Regions from separate parts of the Paenibacillus sp. FSL R7-269 genome, predicted to be linked through region 2. Evidence: predicted binding sites of a transcription regulator. Region 2 holds the regulator's gene; each other region holds the start of a gene.

Region 1 (6,017 bases), on a different contig from region 2:
TCACCGCTGAACCAGTCTGCGAGCTGCACAAACAGGGTATCTTCCCCGTCCTCGGCAACCTCGCCGTATTTCTCCTCCAGCAGCTCTTCCAGCAGCTCCTGGCGCATCATCTCCGCCTCATGCTCATTCAGGATACGGAAGCCGGGATCAATCGGAATCATCTGGTAATACCGGCGGATTACTTCAAGGCAGAAGGAATGCAGCGTGGTAATGGAGGCTCTGCCCAGGAGAGCAAGCTGGCGGCGCAGATATTCGTTCCCGCCCTCACTGTCCTCCGCAAGCTTACGCTCCAGCGCTTCCCGGATACGCTGGCGCATCTCGGAGGCGGCAGCCTTGGTGAAGGTTGCCACCAGCAGCCGGTCCACGCTGAAGCCAGCTTCCTCATTGCTGATCTTGCGGATAATCCGCTCGACGAGAACCGCAGTTTTGCCGGAACCGGCTGCCGCCGCCACGAGAATATCGCTGCCGCTCTCGGCAATGGCGCGCCATTGGTCGTCACTCCACAGACTGCCTTCCGGCTTCGTCTCGGGTATAGGTCTTGTGCTCACAGCTTCTCTCCTCCTTTGCGGGACAGCAGATCCCAGATCACTTCTTTGCCCGGCTTACTTAGAATGTTATAGCTATTGCCTTCCACCGTCTCATCGAACTGGCAGACGGGACGGAAGGAGCAGAAGGTGCAAGCCGTTTCCTGCTGGATGCGGTAAGGCTGTATTGCCACATCCCCCTCCGTAATGCTGGTACCGATCTCCGAGATCGTGCTGCGCACCGAGGACCGCAGCTGCCCCCACTGCTCTGGGGTAGCTACAGATGCGCTGCTGTAGAAGCTGCCGTCGCTCTTCAGCGCTACCGGAACAATAGAGGAATACCCTTTGTCGAGTGTGGTATCCATCAGCGAGACCACCTCACGGTCGGCGGTCAGCAAGCCCTTCATCTTGAAGCGCTTCATCAGCTCCTGCTCCGCCTGCTCCCGGTTCATTCCGTTGGCTGAGGTCAGGAGCGGATCATGAACGTGGAAATAGAGCGCCCCGGCAGGCAGAGCTTCCTGGCCAAGCCATTGCTCGGAATAAGTCAGCAGCACATCAAGGTACGTTAACATCTGCAGCGACAATCCATAGTAGACCTCATGCAGCTTGAGGTCCTTCTGGCTTGATTTGTAGTCGATAACCCGCAGCAGAATCCCCTGCTCCCCTTCAGCCTTATCCACCCGGTCAATCCGCCCGACCACCTCCATGACACAGCCGTTCGGCAGTGTAATTCTCAGCGGAGGCAGCTCCTGTCCCGGGCCGAAATCCAGCTCCAGCCCGACCGGCTCGAAGCTCCCGCGCCGCGAATGCTCCCCGAGGATGACCGAAGCGCGGCCGACAATATTCTTCAGCTTGCGAGAAATATAGCCGTAGCGCTTGCTGCTCATCAGAATCTCTCCCTGTAACAGCGGAGACAGCTTGTCTACGGTTTTCCCCGCTTCCGTGCGGCATTCCTCCGCAGTCATGCTGCCCCAGCTGCGGCCTTGCTCCTGCAGCCGCTTCGCCATCTCACTGAGGGCCGCATGAAAGAGTTGCCCGATATCCGGGGCTTGGAGCTTGTAGAGCTGGCGCTCCTTCAGCCTCAGCCCGTAGGAGGCGAAATGGGAGAAGGAGCAAGCGACAAACCGTTCCATCCGTGACACGCTGCCGCGCAGCGTGGAACCGCCATACAGGCGCAGGCTTGTCTCCTTCTTCAGCCGTATGCCTTCATTGCGGTAGAACAGCGAGCTGAGCAACCGCTCCAGCTTCAGCTTCATGGACAGATCCGCATGGCGGTATTCCGCTGCCTGTTCACCCGCAGGCTTGTCTGCGCCCTGCTCCGCTGCAAACCAGTTATAGACCTCCCACCACATGCCGGGTATCTCTGCTCCTTGACGCCACTGGCGGAGCTGAAGCAGCAGCATGCGGAGCGTCTGCTCAGGATGGCCGATGAAGTCCATATGGACAGCGTCGTCGTCATTGCCGCTCTGCGGGAAGCCGGAGAGGAATTGTTCATCCAACATATGCGGGAACATTCCCTGCAGCTGGCGGATGACCTCCGAAGGCAGCAGCGCCTTGCCCTCATCGTCAGCCACAGCATAGCTGATCCACAGCTTCCTGCTGGCCGTCGTAAGCGCATTGTAGATCAGGAAGCGCTCATCCAGCAGCTTCCGGGATGAGCCCGGCGCAAGCTCCATACCAGACTTCTCCAGCAGGAGGCGCTCCCCCTCGGAAAGAATTCCGTCTTCCTTGAACTGCGCCGGAACCACTCCTTCGTTGAAACCGAGCAGGAAGGCGTACTTCACCCCCGACACCCGGGTACGGTCCATCGTACCTACCAGCACCTGGTCAAGTGCGGGCGGCACGAGCCCCATCTTAAGCTCTGCCAGACCGGTCTCCAGCACCCCGGCGAACAGGCTGAATTCTATCCGTTCTTTGCCCATCATCTCAGCAATCTGGTCCAGCAGACCCAGAACAGCGCCCCAGAGCTGGCTATGCTCCCGTGCGGCCTCCGGACGGCCTTGCTTCAGAGACTCCGCTCCCATCCCTTCAAGCTTGCGTGCCGCTTCCGTATCCTCCAGCAGCAGATATACCGCCCGGCATAGCTCCAGGCCGCTGCGGCTGGCTTTGATTCTCTTCTCAAACGCCTGCAGCGGTCCTGTAATCGCACTCCGGCAGGCTTCCATTCTGGATAGCATGGCTTCATCTACAGCCTCACTTCCCTCCAGCGACAGGCGGGGAATCCCCTTCCAGGATCGCCCGTCCGTCCAGCGGTAGCCGTGAATGCCGCAGGCCAGCACGTAATTCTCCAGCTCATCCATATGAGTGCGGGTAATGCTTCCGTCCAGCGGCAGCAGCAGCTCTGTCTTCACGCAGCGGAACACATCTTCATAACGCCAGCGGCGGCGGACGACATCCAGGGCGGAGCGGATGAATTCCACCAGCGGATGATGCAGCTCACTGAGCTTCTGGTCCAGGAAGAACGGAACGCCGAAGTCCTGAAATAACGGAGCAATCAGCGGCTCATAATCGGCCATATTGCGCATGAATACTGCCATTTCCCCGTATTTGGCTCCCGATTCTCTGGCCAGGGCCTGCATCTCCCGCAGCACGCCCTCCACCTCGGTGCGGCGTGAAGCCGCAGCCCGGATGCTGATGGCTTCCTTCACCTGTTCAGCCGGTCCTGCCCAGGGATGCCGGCGCTGTAATCCGCGCTCCAGATGGGCGAGTACGGGAGCGTCCTTGAACCTTGGGAGGACGGGCGGAGCCAGCAGCTCATCCCATACGGTAAGTCCCATCTCCTCCGCTATTCCCCGCAGCTTAATATAAGTAACCACCGCCGGATGGAACAGATCCAGCTCATGCGGGGCAACGCCCGCCGGATAGATCCGGTCCACTGTGAGCGCAATAGTCATTGTGTCCGCGTACTGCATCAGCTCACGTAAGACGACAAATTCCTGGTTGCTGAAGCCGTGGAAGCCGTCCACCCAGATCTCGGCGCCGCGGATATAGGCAGAGTCCGCAATATGCTCAGCCAGTTCGGCCAGTCTATCCTCTTCATCTATATAGAGCTGTGACATCTCCTGGTCCAGCTCGCTGAAGACGAGATGCAGATCATCCAGCTTCCCGGCCAGAATAGGGCTGCCCAGCGTGGCATCCCGCATTCTGCCGATCTGCTCCTCCAGGTCTCCGGCTCCAAGACAGCAGCGCTTAAGCTCCGTGTGCAGACTGCTTAGCCGCTCTACAAATCCCGGCCGGTCCGAGGAAGCGCCGAACAGCTTCAGCTCCTCCTTGCGTTTGCTGATAATCTTGTAGATCAGCATCTTCTTGCCTTCTTCACTGATGGGCAGACTCGCGCTGCCGCCGGTCTCCTGCTTCACCCGGTAGGCAAGCCGCGAGAAGCTGAGCGTCTGGGCGCGCAGACTTCCCTTCACGCCGCCCGCCGCCAGCAGTCCCCGTTCCGCTCCGAACGATCCCTGTTCGGGAACAAGTATAATGATCGGGGCTCCCAGCGGCTCTGCCTTCAGCCTGGAGGATACCCGCTCCCATATTGTAGTCGTCTTGCCGCTGCCCGAGCGGCCGATGATGAAGTTAACCGTCATTTCAGCAGACTCCTTCCGTTGAACCCTGGCACTCTATGACACCAGAATCTATGAAACTTCTCGTCTCAATAGTATAGCATACCTCCACCACACGCTCCAGAACGTACGTTTGCCATTGTTTGCAAAATAAAAGACTCTCCCGGAGCCGCGCAAACGGCGGACGGAAAAGTCTGCATAAACTCATGTAAATTAGTTTCAAGGCTAACAACTAGACCCTTATTCCTTCCGCTCCGTCCAGCCCAGGGTGTCCGTACCGATTACGATCGTGCCGATCGCATCACCGTATACATAGGACAGCTCGACCCGCCGCCGCTCCGCATCCACCACGCAGGTGCTCACGTGCAGCGGACCGCTGCCGTCCGCCGCATCTTCGGGCAGACACAGCGTCAGAATTCCAGCCTTGCCGGCCCAGGCCGCCCGGCCCTCTACTACCGGAATCTCCGATTTGGAGCCGTAGACCTCCGATACCCAGCCCTGCTCCTTACTAACCGTGAACTGTTCATCCATCAGGCCGCTGGTCATCCAGCTCATATTCAGCTTCACTGTAGAGCCGGGATAGACCACGGTTACTGTAGGCTGTGCGGCTGCGACTTCGGGTTCTCTGGCTCCGGTCATTGCTTCTCCAGCCGCTCCGGCTTCGGAAGACAGCTCCAGCACCGCCTCCGGGTGCAGATGGAACCGCTGCTCCAGCTCATGTTCGCCATCCGCCTCCAGCCAGTCGGCAATCAGCAGCAGCGGCACCTCCACGCCCAGCAGCACCCAGCGCCGGTGCATGACCGGACCGGGAAGACGGATGTATCCGTCATGCGCGGCATCAATGAAATGGTAACGGCTGTTGCTCTCCCAGCGGAAGGTGCTGGCCTTAGCAACAGGCTCGCCCCATTGCTGGGTGGAGATATACGGCGTCTGATCCAACCCGCCTACGGTGATGGTGTTGTGCGCGCGGGTACTTTTGAAATAACGGCGCCACTCCCCTTCCTCGTAGGTGTACCGGCCGGTATCCGTGAAGAGCAATTGCCCTTTCCACATCCACTCCAGATTCAGCGCATCCGCATGACCGTGCGCTCCGCCCATCTCTGCGGCATCGAAGAACAGATACTGCTGCGGGTCCCGCATCACATAATATCCGGTCTGCACAAAAGCCACGCTGTTCACCGAAGGCGCAGACTCCGCCTGAAGCTGCACACACCGCTCATATGCCTCGGCTCCCAGCAGCCAGAGGCATTCTGCATTACCTGTGCCGCGTCCAATCAGCGCATCATCCTTCAGAATGGCACCCAGCAGTGTCAGCCGCTGCCGGCCGCTGCTGATCCAGTCGGAATCGCCGATCCCGGTGGACTGGTCATCCGGGCGGACCAGCGCTTCGGTGAACGCGGCCATCTTGCGGAGCTGTCCGCCGTACCAGGCAGAGAACGGGTGGCCGGACAAAGCGCCCAGCAGATAAGGCGTCCCGAACATCTCGATGGCCGCATCATGATAATGGGTGGTCAGCTCAATCTGAATCCCTTCCGGTCCGACCTGATGCAAAAGGCACAGCTCCAGGCGCTCCCCGGCCAGCTGCCGCCAATACGGTGCGCACGGATGCCCGTGATGGAAGACAGCAATCATGTATAGGCCCTGCATATGCATAATCGCATGATTGATCTCCGTGCTGCCGAGGTAACGGGTCAGGAATTCAGCATGTTCCGCAAGCCCCTCCAGCAGTTCGCTGCGGAAACATCCGTCCAGCAGCGGGCTGTCCTCCATATATTTATACGCAGAGATCCAGGACTGCACGCGCAGGCCGGTCTCCAGCAGACGCCATGGACCCGGCTTCTGGAAGAATACCGCCTCCTCATATGACGGGATCACAGGAACCGGGTTCTGCCCGCGCCAGCTGCGGAAATGCTGCATAAAGGCCGTAACGTATTCC
Region 2 (6,017 bases):
CGTCACTTTCACCCTTGATTTCAACCTTCTTGGTCTTATCCGCGGCCTCATTGACCTCAAACATAACTTCTCTAGCATCATCTACCGGTTCACCGTCCTGTGTCACGACAGCCTTGAAGCTAACTGCCGTACCTGCGGTTACTTCCTCCGGGTTCCAGCTCAGCTCCACCTTAATCGGTGACATGGAGGAGTTGGCCGCAGCATGCATCTGCATCTGCATCTCGTCTTCCTTATTCCCCGAGCATCCTGCTAGCGTCATCCCCATCACAATGCACATCAGTCCCCTGCGTATCCTTGGCTTCATCATCTGAAGTCCTCCCGGTTCATAGGTAGATTCTTCTTCATCCATGAAACATATCATTTTTATATTACAATGAAAGTCAGATCGCTACTCTCCTTATTATACACATTTTATTCAATTTGCCTTAAAGAAGCTGCATGATTCACTCGTGAATATGAGAATAGTCATATCTTTGATTCAAGTGTTTGTATTGGGATTGCCGTGACTCCAAAGAATGTTTGGCCCTCCGGCCGCTGTTGTTCCCAGATTTCTTGAATTAAACCGCTGCTAGCAGTTGAAATCGGGTAACAGCTGATGCTTACGACGCGAGCTTTCCTTCGGAAAGCTTTCAGGCGGACGCTAACGCTCCTTCAGTTCCAAATTTCTCCTCCGCCACTTTTCCCTATACAGTATAATTTCAAGTTCAAACAATATAGCAGATATAAAAAAGCCAATATCCACATAAATAGGATACTGGCTTCATGGAATTCAATTTACAGGGAGACTACCAGCGGCAGAAGCTCTGAGAGATGGCTGATCTGATAATCCGGCGTAATCTCCGGGTCCGAAGCTTTCCTATTTCGGTTGATCCAGACTGTGGTCAGTCCGGCGGATAAGCCGCCTAGAATATCTGTCGTAAGCTTATCACCCACCATTATACCTTGCTCTGGAGCAATATCCAGCAGTCCGAGCGCATGCTCGAAGATTCCCTTGTCCGGCTTGCCTTTGCCGAAGCTTCCCGAAATCACAATATGGTCAAAATACGGGGTAAGCTCCGGTACACCATCCAGCTTCTCCTGCTGAAGTGCCGGGCAGCCGTTCGTCAGCAGCAGCAGCTTCACCTTGCCGCGCAGCTCGTCCAGCACCTGAAGCGTCTCTTCATAGATATAGGGACGGCTGCGGCGCTCAGCGGCGAACTTATCGGCCAGTTGTGCAGCCAGCGCTTCATCCTCTACTCCGAGTGAGGCGAGGCCGCGGCGCCAGGATTCCTTACGGTAGACGGGGGCAAGCTGCTCCAGTTGACGGAACTCCGGCTGTTCACCGGCAGTGAAGTTCGCCCATAGCGCTTCAAACGGGTTAATACCGATCAGCTTGGTGAACGGATATGTCTCATAGGATTCATAGAGGGCACGGGCTTCTCTGCGTACAGCAGCTTCCAGCTCCTGTGGATCAACGGAATCTCCAGCAGCCTCACAAGCATAGCGGAAGGCTTCTTCCACGCTGCGGTCATCCCACAGCAGGGTATCGTCAAGGTCAAATAGTACGGCGGTAATCGGCATTTCTTCTCCCACTCCCTATATGCTGGTCTGTCTTCCTATTCGTGCACTAGTTCAATATTGTTGTTCTTCGCGAACTGTTCCAGACGTTCCCCCATCGCAGCGGTGTCATAACGGTTAATCAGCTTGGAGAAAATCCACTGCTTGCGCTTACCCTTATACTTAATGGTTACTACACTGCGTGATAAAGTGATCTTCTCAATATCCGCCGCAGCGAGGAAGCGTTCGCGGTTGTATTTAATAGTAGAGATACGCGCACGCTCAACCTTAAGGAACGGACGGCGGAAGAACAGCAGCGCAGCAAGCAGGAAGTACAGCACCACACCCAGCCAGTTGGCCAGAATCCCGCTTCCTTTGGCCTCGTCAATTGAGCCTACCACCCAGAACATGATGCCAAGCAGCATCAGTACAACGGGGAATACAATATTCCGGCCTTTGAAAATATCAATGCTTTTCGCGGCAGTCTTAGTGCTGGAAGTGTAAATGGAATCCTTCCCCTGCTTCTTTCTTTGCTGGTTAATTTGCTTGGTATTGCGTTGAACCATTCTTTCCCAAGAACGGGCCATGTAAGTTCCCCCTAGTCATCCTGTATTATCTATGAAAAGGCAACAGGCTAATGCTTAAGTCCGTTATTGCCCTCTTCATGCTCCGGATTGTCCACAATTTCGATAGTATCAAGCTGGGCCCGAAAGTTAGTGCGGATATTCCCCAGGTAAATCTCGCGGAGCTTGGCACGTTCAGCCAGTTCCTCTTCATTCAGGCCGCCGTTCTTAGCTTTGCGTGCCAATTCATTGATGCGTGCGACCAATTCGTCAATATTCAATACGTTTCCCTCCCTCTAAATTCATTTTAACTTTGCCATGAGAAAAAGAGCTTGTCAAGGTCTACCCCCTGAAAGCTCTCCGAGTCGATCATTAGTCTGACACAATCCTTCAGTATAAAGGTAAAGTCAGAATATCTCCGGCCTTAATGACACTGTTCTCCAAATGATTCGTCTTCATTATTCCTTCTATATATACGGCTGTCCTCATGTCCTCAGGCTTGTTACTTAACGCAATGCTCCATAAGGTATCACCGCGTTCGACTACGATCCGCTTATCCGGCTTCAGTGAAGAGACCGAACCGGCAAAAACATTCCCCACCACAGTGAATCCCGAAATAACAAGCATCAGCACCAAAACCATCTTCATCAGGCTGACCTGACGGAATAGTGATGATAGCGCAGTGAGACTATGAAGAATCGCATCCTTGACCTTGGTTACATTACTATGAGCAGTTGGATTACCGGGAGCGGACACCTTGATATCCTCATTATTGTAGATGCTGTTGTATGTACTATACTTTAACATGATCATCATCCTCCAAACACATGTTCTTGCTTTCGAAAATAATATAACACGAACATGTGTTTCGATCAATAGTTTTTTCGGAACGTCTGTTCTCTTTATTTGCGTTCTCTTTTTTTCCTCATTTTAGAACTTATGTTTGTACGAACGGAAGTTCTATGTTATAATTTTCCCAAACATAGTATATGGGGTTGATACCGATGTCAAAGATTTCTAGTCGTCAGCTGGCGATCCTGGAATTTATACGTAATGAAGTCCGCAGCAAGGGTTATCCTCCGTCCGTCCGCGAGATTGGCGAGGCTGTCGGCCTGGCCTCCAGCTCTACCGTGCATGGTCACTTGGACCGGCTTGAGAAGAAGGGCCTGATCCGCCGTGACCCTACGAAGCCGCGTGCGATTGAATTGCTCGGCCAGGAAGATTCAGAGAATGTGCATCAATTCGTCCAGACCGTTACCCGCATCCCGGTAGTGGGTAAGGTTACAGCTGGTGTTCCTATTACAGCTACAGAGAATATTGAGGATTACTTCCCGTTACCTGCTCATTATGTAGGCGATAACAAGGTATTTATGCTATCTGTCCTTGGTGACAGTATGGTGGATGCCGGAATTATGAACGGGGATTATGTCATCGTACGCCAGCAGCAGACTGCCGACAATGGCGATATTGTTGTAGCGATGACCGAAGAAGATGAAGCAACTGTCAAGACCTTCTACAAGGAACGGGATCATATCAGGCTGCAGCCGGAGAATCCGGCATACGAGCCTCTCCGCCTTAACCGGGTTACGATTTTGGGACGGGTCATCGGATTATTCCGCGATATCCACTAATCTACTCCCCGCTTAAGAACAGGCTGCTCCGCACCATGCGAAGCAGCCTGTTTTCTGTTCATTTCACTTCTTAAAGTGGCCAAAAAGCCGAATGCAAACATTTGTTCTCATTAAGCTTTTTGACCACTTTTTCTGAGAACCGCTGCATAGCTCCGCACATATCCTGTTACAAAGGAGTGCTGATCTGTATGCCCAATTACCGAATTATCGTCGATCTGTCACAGCGCATGCTGTACCTGCTGGATAATGACGTCGTCACCAGAGGCTTCCCTGTCGGCATCGGCAAAATGTTAACCGTCTCGCCTGTTGGCGAATACACCATCATTAACAAGCAGCCCAATCCGGGTGGCCCGTTCGGAGCCTTCTGGATGGGTCTATCCAAGCCGCATTATGGCATCCATGGAACCAATAACCCTGCTTCCATCGGCCACATGGTCTCCCATGGCTGTATCCGCATGTATAACGCAGATGTTCTCACCCTGGCTGCCCTCGTTCCCATAGGTACTCGTGTCACCATCAGGGAATAGGAACTCACAAAAACCCTTGAGACGCCAGATTGCGCCCCAAGGGTTCCAGTGATTCAAATGAATTAGAGCGGATACAGACTACAGCACACTTCTCAACAGACGGATAGCCACCGTATTCAAACGGATAGCCTCGCGGATCGATTCTCTGGCTGCCAGCAGCTCTCTTCTGGCCCGCGAACCTCTAGGCACTCTGCGCAGATTCTCATTGATTTCTTCCAGTCTCTCCAGCAGGACAGCCCGCTGTGTCAGCAGGACATTAATGGCTCTGCGAATCCGGTTACGTTCTCTTTGGCTCATCTTTACACCTCTTTTACACTTGGATAGTATAAGAGATGCCAAGAAGGACTCCAAAGCTTGTGTGATTCGGCAGTAATGTTAGAGCAGCAAGCAGCGGACAGGTAATCTGCTTACTTTTTGTTCAACCGTACCCGGAATTCAAATTCATCGCGTCTATAAGTCATTCCGGCCAGCACTATGTACTCCGGTGTCCATTTCTGTACAGGTCCGGCATAATCAGCAATCACATGCGGTTTGCCATCAACCAGCTGAACGACGTAGACCTGTACCTGTGCCAGTGCGGCAGCGAATAGATCAGCATCACTGGACAGTACTTTATAAGCCGTATTCAACTTCGTTCCTCCTTGTTCCACAACCATGATAAAAGATTCCGACAACCATCTATTTAATTATACCGGGTCATGGAACAATATGTAAACCATATTTACAGCTTGATAAAAAGGATTTTAAACAATCCAATATACTTCTTAGTAGCCCCGCCATCCCTGGTAAAAAAATTGGTATTTTTAAGGTCTGGTACGCTAAATACTGAGAACAAAATGTAGTTATCCCGCTCGGTCAAAGACTCAATTACAGGCTGAGCCACCAGCTTGCTAATTCCGTCGCCTATTTCCTGATCTAGCGTATTCTCCAGATTCTTTACAGAATATTCACTGAAGGCTTCCTTCCCCGGATTCGTAACAGCCATCACAATCAGAACAAGAATAAGGACCAGTAATGATTTACCGCCCGATCTCCTACGGACTCTGCGTGCAGGACTTGGGATATCATAACGCGAATTCATTCTTTTCCCCCTCAACTACAAAATATACAGTATCTCTTGCAACAAGAACCCCAGCGGATTCACAAACATCCGGTACACGAACAGCATCCCGCCTGCAATTCCACTGCCCCCGACATCAACGCTACTCCAATCCCATACCGGCAGAGGCGGCGCATCCAGCCCATATTGCTCCATAAGCCTCTCTTGGGTCTCCGCTGGCACAGCCGCTCCTTCCGCTCCAGCCACCTGACCCATCAACGCCAGCACCAGCAACAGCGAAAGCATAATCTTATATGTATTCTTCATCATCCACTCCCATGTCTGCCACTAGAATTCTCTTCTGGTTAAGTATATAGGAGATGGAATAGTATGTAAAATGAAGTGGATTGATCTGGAATTGTAATTCCTTTATATTATGATGTAAAGGCTTTGTTTAGTCTTCATTTTCAGTCTCTCCCCCACACTTTAATATTGGGAGAGTTTTATTTAGGAGGTAAATGTATGAATGGAAACAAAGTTATCCTCATTCTTCTGTCCATATCCATCATCGGTATACTCCTTTACTTCGGATTAGCTTATGGATTGCTATGGTATGCCTTCCGGTCCTCGGTTTCCATTGAAGAATAATCTAAGAACTACACCATCTAACCAATATTATCATGTTAAGATTACTTATAATCAAAAAGCACCTCCAAAATAT
Region 3 (6,017 bases), on a different contig from region 2:
AAATCGCATTGGCCCAAGCAATTATGGAGAATCAGGAAGTGCTGATTCTTGATGAACCTTTCAATGCGCTAGATATCGATAGTGTAAAAAAAATTCGCGAGCTACTGCTGAAATACAAGCAAGACGGGAAGACCATCATTCTGACAAGTCATAATCAGGAAGACATCAATCTGCTATGTGATCATGTTTATGAAATCCGTAATAAGAAATTAGAAATGGTGCTGCCTCGGTATGAGACATAGTTAACAAATATAATATAAAAGTTTTACCATAATTGAGTCTGTACAAATAATAAACCCTTCTGGCATTAAGCCCGGCGGGTTATTTTATAACGTTCGCAAATTCTAAATAGTTGTGTCCATGATCTTCTTAAGGGTTTTAATTTTTATTACTTGTTACTTCCATTCTTTTGTTCTTTAGCTCTCTCACTGAAATATAAGCTGATAATAGCAATTACCAATAAAGCCACACCTACTACATTAGAGAATACAGGCTCATTGTTTGAAAATGATCGTATTAACAACCGAATATTAATAGCAAGAGCCCCGAACCAACATATGTAAACAAACCATTTGGTATTATTTTTCATTATTTTACCTTTCAAATACATTATTTTATAATTATACAATATATACCAACTAAGGAGGGATGCTTATGGAAGAATACACATCTAACCAAACATAGAAGGCAAAAAGAACAAGAAAAAGATAATTAGAACGATCACGCTGGTGATTCTGCTCATAATGAGGTAGGCTTCACTGGGGCCGGAGTCGCCTTTGACCATCCAGCCGTAACGCATACGCCAGCCCATGGCCGGGAAGAAGATATTCAATACTGCAATCAATACGAAAATAACAGCGAAAATAACAACCATTTTTACCAGCTCCTTTATCCATTTACGAAAGCCCATTGCATGAAGTTGCATATTTCTGGATGCGGGAAGTATGATTTTGACAAGAAGGAGGTCATTTATGAAGACGATATTCAAAAAACTAAGTTTCTGGCTACCTGTGTTGTCTTCGCTGGTCTGTCTCTATAATCTGTCAGGAGAAGACGACAAGAACTTATTGCTGTTCTTAACCAGTCCCTTGCTCCTAATCTTTAACCCCGAATTAACAAACCTGAATTCTTCTATGGAGAATGAGCAAGCTTTCCAGTACATTCTGTATGGCATTCATTTTGTCTCCTGGTTAGCCTTTGGCCTGATCATAGAGTGGGGGTTATCATGGGTATCACGTAAATCACAGGAACGTCCCCCAAACCACTAATTAAAGAGAGTCCAGTCCCACATGACAATTATGTCACACCACCCCCTATATTGTTAGCTCATTCGATGGGGAATTCCGTTTCTGCCTCTTATACTGGAAATATATTGATTCACTTCCGAGAGGGGTTATTCACCAGTGACTGAAGCTATCAAAGCAATTATATTAGGGATTATTGAGGGGTTGACTGAATTCTTGCCGGTCTCGTCTACCGGGCACCTTATCCTTGCAGGGGATCTGCTGGACTTCGAGGGGGAGGGTGCGGTTACCTTCAAAATCGTAATCCAGTTAGGTGCGGTAATGGCTGTATTGCTGCTGTATTGGAAAAAGTATGTGAACATCGGGATGAATATGCTGAAGCTGGATTTCTCCAAGAGCAAGGGACTGAATGCCATCCACATGATCCTGGCTATGGTTCCGGCACTAGTGGTGTATCTGCTCTTCAAAGACACGATCAAGAGCCAGTTATTCGGCCCCAAGCCGGTTCTCATTGGTCTGATTGCCGGTGGACTATTGATGATCTTCGCTGCACGCAGCAGGAGATCCGTTACGTCAGAGACGGTAGACGGGCTTAATTATACCCAAGCCTTCGGCATCGGGCTGTTCCAGTGTCTGGCGCTGTGGCCCGGGTTCTCAAGATCCGGCTCGACGATCTCAGGGGGCCTGCTGCTGGGAACCAGCCAGAAAGCCGCTGCGGACTTCACCTTCCTGATTTCAGTACCAGTAATGTTCGGAGCCAGCCTCCTGGACCTCTATGACAGCCGGGATGCGCTGAATTCGGATGATCTTGTGCTCATGCTGATCGGGTTCGTGACGTCCTTCCTCGTAGCCATGATTGCAGTGGTCACGTTCATCAAGTTGATCAAGCGACTTCGTCTAGAGTGGTTTGCGCTCTACCGCTTCGTGTTAGCAGGACTGTTCTATGTAATTGTTATACTGTAGAATCCTGCACTCAGTCGTATTCCTTAGGCTCCTGGAGCAGGATGGAGAAGGTCTGGGTCACGTGGTCCACTTCAATCGTCTCGATACCCACAAAATCCGGAATTTCAGGATGAACAGCATCGACGCTGTATTCAGGATGAGTCAGCAATAATTGAATGACTTTTAGGGCTTCCACGTTGATCTTGATCCCCTTTACAGTAGAATCTCTTGTTCTGATCTATAGTCTGTATTATCCCCGCAGCGCTTAGCGAATATGTCTGTGGATGATATTTCTGTCTTCGTTACGTTCCATAACAGCCATTAATTGCCCCTGAAAAATACGTCTCTGGATCTGGTCGATCCGCTGCAGCGCGAGAGGGACGGGAACCTGGAACGCTACAGCCAGTTCGGTAACGGCATCCTCACGGAGTTCAGGCAGCGTATTCGCGGAGATCATGACATAAGGCATGGAGGCATACAGGATGAACCGGTCGGATTCATCTCTCTGTGCCTGCGTGAACACTCCGGGCATAAGCGTAGACTTGCCGGCATGCCGCAGCAGATGACACAGCTCGTGAAGGAATTCCAGCCGCTGCAGCTCGGGAGGGAGACGGTTGTCGATGAACATGCTGTACATTCCGGCCGTAGCCTCAATTGCCTTGCTGCGGACATCCAGATAGTGTACCCAGATATTGAGCCGGTTCGCTATGTAATCGATGGAGATGTCGGACGGCTTGCGGACACCAATACGCTGGTATAGATCCTCTGTCCATTTCTCCAATGCGGTCATCTGATAATAGCCTTGCATAATCAATCACCCCATATATAAGATCGTATGTTCGTGTTATTGGCCAAAAGAAAAGCCCGAAAGGGCTAAGCAGCAGTTCAGCACGTAACTCATCACCGGCTGAAATATGGAACGGGTGTTCCTATGTATGTAAGCATAAAGGAATTACGCTCGAATATCAAGTGTTTTTCCCAAGGTGGGGTGCGTGGCCTGACTCAGCATCTGAACCATATCCTGGGCGCTGCTCTGCGCCTGCTCCTTGGCAAGGCTCATCACCTGCAGCCCTGCGGCCTGCTGTAAGGATGACTGGCTCATCACTACGGATAATGCAGCAATATCCATCCGGCATTCCTCCCTCCATATGTTGTGAAGCCATTGCTTCATACTCTATATCGACCACTGGACGCCTGTCCGTTAGGTGAATGGTATTTCTTTGCCAATTGGCCCATGCAACGGAGCGGAATTCCACATATTCTGTGCTGTATTCAATATTCAAGAGGAGGAATTAATCATGGGAGCAGAGTATGGTTGCGGTTGTGGAAATAACGTAGGTGGAGTGAATCAGGGACCTCCAATCGTTCCGGTAGTAAGCCCTTGGACTTCGACAGGTGCAATTCTGGTTCTGTTCATTCTGCTGGTTATCATCACAAAAGCCTGTTTGTTCTAGAACAGCCTATAGCCAGTGTAGCCCTGTCCGGCCTGTGCCGGATAGGGCTATTTCTTTTTTTTCTTATTAGCACGGACCGTTGGCCCGATCTGGCGTGTGATTCTGCCTGTAGCTGCATCAGTTTCAATGATATAGAGCTCCTTGATTGTTCCTGCAAGCGCGAACCATTCCTGTAAGGCTTCAGCTTCGGACATAGGGCCGTACAGCCGTTTGCCCCGATAACAGATATAGAACACATCGGGCTCTCCATCTATGTTATATTATCCCATTTCATTCTACGCTTTATCGCAGTGAAATTGAATAACATCCCCCACATGCCGGCTTACTTGAAAATAAACTCCACACGCGTACCGTCTGCGAACGCCTCCAGCTGATTGCCGACCCAGCTTCCCGCTCCGCGGTTATCACTGGGGGTTATGTACTCAATATGGGCCCCGGCTCCGCCTTCCGCACACATGGCCATCGGCCATTCGTCCCGGTCATAGCCTTTCTTGGTGGGAACTCCCTTCAGCGACGCCTTGCGGTTCTCCTCAGCATCCTTGCGGTTGATGGTACAGATGGCTGACTCTCCCTTGCGGATGGCCTTTTGGATGTGCCTCGCGGTCTCCGGGTAGCGGTCTGCCGGGAACTTCAGCTTCACGATCTCCGAAGAATGACCGGAAGGGGTCTGCGGCAGCCATTGCCCGTTCTCCTCCAGCAGGTAGGCGGACAGACTGAGCAGGGCGATAATAATGAGACTGATGATGGATTTTTTGGCTTTCATATCTGCTCCTTTGGATGTGGGTATGGGTATAATGCCTGTGCCCTGAATAGTATAGCGTAAGAATAACGGATTGGGACAGCCCGAATTCTGTGCAGCAGCCGTGCTGAAGTTCCATAATTCGTCATAATATGTACAAACACAATGAAAAGGATGGTGGAAAATGTGGAACAGCGCAACCTCAGGGACCTGCTGGATTCGGCCTCGCGGCTGATTGGTGATGTGCAGTGGCAAGCGGCTTTTCGCAAAATACAGATGTCTCCCGCTGACGCGGAGATGGGGGCGCCCGCACGGAAGCTGCTGGAGACGCTGTACTGGCTGCAGGGCCAGGGAATGATCAGCGGCCAGCATGATTACCTGGAGAGCCCGGATGATATCAACAACAAGCTGAAGAATACGGCAGGCAGTTATGCCGGACTGCACGGCTATGAGATGGGGCCGATCAGCAACCAGACGGAGAAGCTCATCAGCAGTCAGCGGCAGGGCGTAACGGACAGTGCGATCCGCTGGCACAAGGCCGGGGGCATCGTAGCGATGACCTATCATGCCAACCTGCCGGGTACGGCACCAGCCTGGACGAATGTCTCCATGAGCCTCAGCGAAGCTAATTTCAGCAAGTACATCACACCGGGAACAACCGAGTATACGGCGATGATTGCCGAGCTGGATAAGGTCGCTGTTTTCCTGAAAAAACTGAATGACGCCGGTGTCCCCGTCCTCTGGAGACCTTACCACGAGATGAACGGCGGCTGGTTCTGGTGGGGGCAGAAATCCTCCTTCGTGACCCTCTGGGAGATCATGTTCGAGCGGTATACCGTCTATCATCAGCTGCACAATCTGCTGTGGGTGTGGAGTCCGAATGCCAAGAACAAGAATAGTGAGGAGCCGGCCAAGTATTATCCGGGCAGCGGCAGAGTGGATGTGCTGGCGGCGGATATTTTCGAGGGTGATTACAAGGGGGAACATCATGATACGCTCTGGGACCTGGGACGCGGCAAGCTGATCGCCATCGGCGAGAACGGGGAGCTTCCTCCGCCAGCTGTGCTGGCAGGCCCGCAGAACAAATGGAGCTACCAGATGACCTGGGGCAAGATGCTGTACGAGCGCAATAAGGATGCAGTGATTCAGGCTTTTATGAGGAATAGTGCCATATTCTCCAGAGACGACTATTCGGCCAAAGCGGCGGCGTATGCTTCTTCAGGAGGGGTACTCCCCAAACCGGGCCTCTATGGGCAGTATTACAACAATATTACGCTTACCGGCACGCCTGCCCTCACCCGGACAGATGCCAATATTAACTTCGCCTGGAGGCAGGCGGCGCCTGATCCGGCTGTTCACGCAGATCTGTTCTCGGTACGCTGGAGCGGCCGAATAAGCGCTGCCTACAGTGAGACCTACACGATCTATTCGTATTCAGATGACGGAATCCGGATATGGATCGACGGGAAGCTGGTTATTGACAGCTGGATCAAGCAGAGCGGGCAGGAGCGGCAAGGCACAGTGAGTCTGATTGCGGGGAAGCTGCATGAGCTGAAGGTGGAGTACTATGAGAACCAGGGGGATGCGCGGGCGGTACTGATGTGGGAGAGCCCCAGCCAGGCCAAAGGCGTAATTCCG

The links. The regulator LexA, encoded in region 2, represses DNA repair genes until DNA is damaged. The targets are predictions, from matches to a motif close to CGAACATATGTTCG.
Region 1: the regulator LexA is predicted to act here: its motif matches at 4,204-4,217, upstream of addB (helicase-exonuclease AddAB subunit AddB).
Region 3: the regulator LexA is predicted to act here: its motif matches at 3,015-3,028, upstream of C162_RS26485 (ImmA/IrrE family metallo-endopeptidase).

The regions. Positions count from the first base shown of each region.
Region 1 is NZ_ASPS01000002.1:132,999-139,015, forward strand. It holds gene C162_RS00950 (UvrD-helicase domain-containing protein) at 1-548, opposite strand, end outside; gene addB (helicase-exonuclease AddAB subunit AddB) at 545-4,105, opposite strand; gene C162_RS00960 (alginate lyase family protein) at 4,322-6,017, opposite strand, start outside.
Region 2 is NZ_ASPS01000030.1:203,408-209,424, forward strand. It holds gene C162_RS15875 (FixH family protein) at 1-307, opposite strand, end outside; gene C162_RS15880 (HAD family hydrolase) at 775-1,560, opposite strand; gene C162_RS15885 (hypothetical protein) at 1,596-2,123, opposite strand; gene C162_RS15890 (DUF896 domain-containing protein) at 2,171-2,380, opposite strand; gene C162_RS15895 (LysM peptidoglycan-binding domain-containing protein) at 2,490-2,906, opposite strand; gene lexA (transcriptional repressor LexA) at 3,104-3,730, shown strand; gene C162_RS15905 (L,D-transpeptidase) at 3,919-4,257, shown strand; gene C162_RS15910 (hypothetical protein) at 4,336-4,554, opposite strand; gene C162_RS15915 (hypothetical protein) at 4,665-4,886, opposite strand; gene C162_RS15920 (hypothetical protein) at 4,979-5,338, opposite strand; gene C162_RS15925 (hypothetical protein) at 5,354-5,626, opposite strand; gene C162_RS37335 (hypothetical protein) at 5,819-5,944, shown strand.
Region 3 is NZ_ASPS01000067.1:555-6,571, forward strand. It holds gene C162_RS26465 (ATP-binding cassette domain-containing protein) at 1-242, shown strand, start outside; gene C162_RS26470 (DUF6199 family natural product biosynthesis protein) at 671-874, opposite strand; gene C162_RS26475 (hypothetical protein) at 972-1,268, shown strand; gene C162_RS26480 (undecaprenyl-diphosphate phosphatase) at 1,404-2,207, shown strand; gene C162_RS36195 (hypothetical protein) at 2,218-2,382, opposite strand; gene C162_RS26485 (ImmA/IrrE family metallo-endopeptidase) at 2,452-2,994, opposite strand; gene C162_RS35625 (YjfB family protein) at 3,139-3,315, opposite strand; gene C162_RS36200 (hypothetical protein) at 3,485-3,640, shown strand; gene C162_RS26490 (hypothetical protein) at 3,688-3,876, opposite strand; gene C162_RS26495 (NucA/NucB deoxyribonuclease domain-containing protein) at 3,963-4,403, opposite strand; gene C162_RS26500 (glycosyl hydrolase) at 4,566-6,017, shown strand, end outside.